DNA from 2 places in the Thalassospira sp. NFXS8 genome. Region 1 is predicted to be linked to the other one. Evidence: riboswitches for the same ligand, from Rfam matches in the RefSeq annotation. Region 1 holds a riboswitch; the other holds the start of a gene.

What was found. A riboswitch is a leader RNA that binds a small molecule or an ion and turns the genes downstream of it on or off. The one in region 1 is predicted to bind glycine.
Region 2: another riboswitch for glycine. It lies ahead of J4E05_RS08385 (L-serine ammonia-lyase); the one in region 1 lies ahead of gcvT (glycine cleavage system aminomethyltransferase GcvT).

Annotation. Positions count from the first base shown of each region.
Region 1 covers NZ_JAGEMF010000002.1:842,052-844,456, reverse strand. Annotated here, with positions in the region: gene gcvT (glycine cleavage system aminomethyltransferase GcvT) at 24-1,139, opposite strand; glycine riboswitch at 1,198-1,310, opposite strand; glycine riboswitch at 1,314-1,417, opposite strand; gene J4E05_RS13000 (hypothetical protein) at 1,529-2,080, opposite strand; gene ispH (4-hydroxy-3-methylbut-2-enyl diphosphate reductase) at 2,398-2,405, shown strand, end outside.
Region 2 covers NZ_JAGEMF010000001.1:1,848,027-1,850,431, forward strand. Annotated here, with positions in the region: gene J4E05_RS08385 (L-serine ammonia-lyase) at 1-987, opposite strand, end outside; glycine riboswitch at 1,183-1,281, opposite strand; gene gpmI (2,3-bisphosphoglycerate-independent phosphoglycerate mutase) at 1,529-2,405, shown strand, end outside.

The DNA of each region.
Region 1 (2,405 bases):
GTTTTAAACGCGATACGGCGCAATCAGCCGCGGAAATAACGATGCGGCGCAAAGGGTAACGCAACAATTTCCGCCGGGCGGGCCTTGCCACGAACCATCAGGTCCACCTTGGTGCCCGGCTCGGCAAATTCAATTGCGACATAGCCCATGGCAATCGGCGCATCGACGGTGGGGCCAAAGCCGCCACTGGTGATTTCGCCAATATCGTATCCATCCTTGTTAAGCACCATCGTATGTTCACGGGCGGGTGCCTTGCCTTCGGGTTTAATCCCGACGCGTTTACGGTCTGCCCCGTTGGCAAGCTGGTCGAGAATAATATCTGCGCCCAGAAATCCACCTTCTTCGCGGCGACGCTTATTGATAATCCAGTTCAAATCCCCTTCGACCGGGGTGGTCGTGGTATCAATATCGTTGCCATACAGGCACAGGCCGGCTTCCAGACGCAGCGAATCGCGTGCGCCAAGGCCAATGGCCTCGACCTCGTCTTCAGCCAGCAACAGACGGGCCAGCTTTTCGGCATCGGTATCAGGCACGGAAATTTCAAAGCCATCCTCGCCGGTATAACCCGAACGGGTGACAAAACAGGGAATACCGGCAATATCGATTTCAACAAAGGACATGAATTTAAGGCTGGCAACATCCGGGGCAAAACGCGCCAGAACGTTGGCGGCTTCCGGTCCCTGCAAGGCCATCAGGGCGCGGTCGCTCAGTTCCTGCAATTCCACGCCGTTATCAAGATTGGCGCGCATATGGACAATGTCATCATCCTTGCAGGCAGCATTGATAACCAGAAACAGGCTATCGCCCGCATTGGTAATCATAAGGTCGTCAAGGATGGTGCCGTCATCATTGGTAAAGGCGGAATAACGGGTTCGGCCCGGTTTCAAAACGGCAATGTCGCCCGGCACCAGTTTTTCCAGTTCGGCAACGCGGTTTTCGCCCACCAGACGAACCTGGCCCATATGCGATACGTCAAACAACCCGGCCTTGGCACGGGTATGAAGATGTTCGCCCTTAACCCCTAACGGATATTGCACCGGCATGGCATAGCCTGCGAACGGCACCAGTTTGGCACCCAGTTCAACATGCAAATCATAAAGGGCTGTTTTATATAGATTTTCGGCTTGTTGGTCCGCCATCAGGCTCTCCGTGACAGTCATTGCGAAACATAGCCGACCACTGGCCAACCACATCCCCCTCTGTCTTGGAGCCTGAAAGAATCACCTTTTCCGGGGCAGGATTTGCACCGGATCGGGCTTACATCTTCGGCGAGGCGCACATGAAACACCCATGTCGCCTGCTTTCCAGAGTCCCATCTCCCCGCGGTCCATTATGCCTGAGAGTTTCCGGGGTGGTTGCTCCTTCGGCGTCCGCGTATCACTGTGAAACGATCGCGGAACTCTCCCACGGGGATCACTTGGGTATGGGTCCTTATACGGATAACAGTACGATTGCACCAGTCAAAACATTAGAAATGCGTCACCGGTCATCACAATTCACACACGTGCTGTCAGCCCTCAACCGCCGGTTACCTGGCGAAGCGGCGATTATAATCCAGCTGTTCATGGCTCAGCTGAAAACCCATGTAAATTTCATAATCCGGACCATAATTTACATCGGCCAGCGGCACATGCAGCGATACCTGTTCGTCGGTGTAACGCACACGATTGGCATCTTTGGGGAAGGTCAGATCAACATCGAAAACCGATTTCTGAACAAACTCCCCTCCCGGATTTTTAAGGGCAACAAAATATTGTAAATGCTGCGAACGATCCGATGCGGCAGGCCCCATCCGGGCGGAAAATTCCGGGCTGATCAAAATATCAAGTTTCTTGTCTTCCAGATCATAGCTGCATTCGCCCTTATAACCTTCAAACCCGGCCTCAAAAATCACGTCGGTCAGATCGCGGCCTTTATCCTTGAACTGGGTCAGCTGGGCGGTATCCGTGGGCAGGAAGGTGCGCGGGCACGACGGAACAGGCGTTTCCCCGAACGGATCAGTGCCGCACGCAGCAAGGCCCGCAGCCATCAAAACCACACCAAGCGCACTTGCGCGCCGCAGATTGCATGCAATCGTCATCAAAGCCTCATTGATCAGACACGCCGAAGTGACCCGGCACCGGTTGTTGCGCGCAGTCTATGCTGTTGATCTGCCCGGCACAACCCGTTGCAGTGCACATTATGCAATGCACACCGGCCCGCCGCCCCGGGCAGATGGTAAAAACCCGGCAAAGCCTGTGTGAAAAGCACAAACAGGTACCATAAACCGCGTCTTTGACGGCAATATATCAACGCGCCATCATTGCACCTTTGTCGCAGGCGCGTTATGTAACCGGAAATACCTGTTAACGTGATACCGGCACAAACCGGTATCCTTGCATTTTCGAGGCGGTGCCGATGCCCGA
Region 2 (2,405 bases), on a different contig from region 1:
TTCACGAATTTTTGTCTGGGTTACATTGGCGCAAAACCGTTCATAATATCGCAAAACAGCCGGAATCACCCCCGCCGCCCCATTGGTCGGCGCGGTCACAACCTTGCTGCCAGCCGCATTTTCCTCGTTCACGGCCAGGGCATACAGGTTCACCCAGTCGATCACGGTTAGCGGGTCTTTCAACCCGGCTTCGGGACGGTCCACCAGTTCGCGATACAGTTTATTGGCCCGACGCTTTACATTTAACCCGCCAGGTAAAATACCTGGTGTGGCGCAGCCGCGATCAATGCAGTTCATCATCGCGTTATAAACCCGGTCGACGAATTCATAGGTTTCATCGGCCGCGCGCCAGGATTTTTCATTTTCCATCATAATTTCAGCGATGGATAATCCCTGTTCCTTGCAAATCGACATCAATTCGTCGGCCGATGAGAAGGGATGCGGCAGGATAATGTTATCGCCGGAATATTCCGCCCCGCGGTCATCCCCTGAAACAATAAAACCGCCGCCAACCGAAAAATATTCCTGGCAATGCAGCTTTACCCCGTCACGGTCATAAGCCGTAATTCGCATCCCGTTAGGGTGCTGGGGCAGGCTTTCATCCATATGAAAAACCAGATTATTTTCAAAGTGAAAATCAATTTTCTGCTGGTCAAACAGCATCAGGCAGCTATCGCGTTTGATCGCATCAATCGTCGGACCAATTTGATCGGGATCGACCGAGCGCGGGCGTTGCCCGCACAGCCCCATTAAAACCGCCGTGTCCGTGGCGTGCCCTTTACCCGTCAGGGCCAACGACCCGTAAAGGTCAACAATTACGCTGCCGGTTTGGGGCAAAAGTTTACGGGCATCCATTTCCAGACAAAACCGGTAACCGGCCCGCATGGGGCCAACGGTATGCGAACTCGATGGTCCAATGCCGATGGTGTATAAATCGACAACAGAAAGATTAACGTCCTGGGGACGTTGCGTGGATGAATTGGGCATAGGCCTCCCTCGGCTCTGATCGCGTTATATTTTTCTGCAATATTTACTGCGATATCAACGAACCGGTGCCAGCCCCCTCTGTCCTTTGGGGCCAAATGGCCCCTACCTGAGATTGTGCGTTGAACGCCTGCGCGTCACAACTTCATCCTTCGGTGGAAAGACGGCCAAACAGCCGGCTTTCGCTCTCCAGAGCCTCAATCCGCAACGGTCCATGTGCCTGAGAGTGTTCGGGGCGAATTGCTCCTTCGGCGCCCGCCGGAACGTTGTCCGACCGGTCTCTCCCATTGCGGTGCGCGAGGTATCACCGTTTAACGGATTGATCGTACCTGTTTGACCCGAACCTTGTCAAAGAAGCGCTGACGCATTTGCGAAAATTTCATCCGGGGTGGCTGTTCAGGGCCATCTTTCATGATAAGTTACGTCAAGAATTTGCGTCAGATGGCGGAACCCACCGCGCCCGGCGCCGTTTTGACCTATGACTGGATCATCATTTACAGGTTTGTTTACTGGTAATTCAGTCTTTTATCCTAGAAGTGGGGTTATGACAGTGACTGTATCGAACGCCGCAAAGCGTCCCCGTCCGGTGGTGCTATGCATTCTGGATGGTTGGGGCTATCGCGAAGAAAGCGAAAACAATGCCGTTGCACTGGCCAATACGCCGGTGTGGGACGACCTGTATGCCCATAATCCAACCGGTTTCATGATGGCCTGTGGCCTGGATGTTGGCCTGCCCGAAGGGCAAATGGGCAATTCGGAAGTCGGCCACATGAATTTGGGTGCAGGCCGTGTTGTGATGCAGGAACTGCCCAAAATTGACGACGCCGTCAAAACCGGCAGCATTGCCGATACCGATGCCGTTAAAAAAGTTATTTCCAGCCTGAAAAAAAGCGGCGGCGTTTGCCACATTGCCGGGCTTTTGTCCGAAGGCGGGGTACATTCGCATCAGGCGCATATGGCCGCCCTTGCCAAAATCATTGCCGATGCCGGTATTACCGTTAAAATCCATGCCTATACCGATGGGCGTGATACCCCGCCGCGCAGTGCGGCCGGTTTTTTGAAAAAATTCCGCTCCCTGCTGGGCGATGCCGATGTTGAAATTGCCACCGTTACCGGTCGCTATTATTCGATGGATCGCGATAATCGCTGGGAACGGGTCAGCCAGGCCTATTTCGCGATGGTCGAGGGTAAAAATTACAACAAAGCCCAAAAAGCAAACACCGCTGAAGATGCCATTGCCAACGCCTATGATGCCGATACCAACGACGAGTTCATTTTGCCCACCGTCATTGGCGATTATGACGGCATGAAAGACGGCGACGGCCTTTTGATGACCAATTTCCGTGCCGACCGTGCGCGCGAAATTCTGGCAGCCCTGTGCGCCCCTGATTTTAACGGATTTGATCGCAAAACGCCGGTCA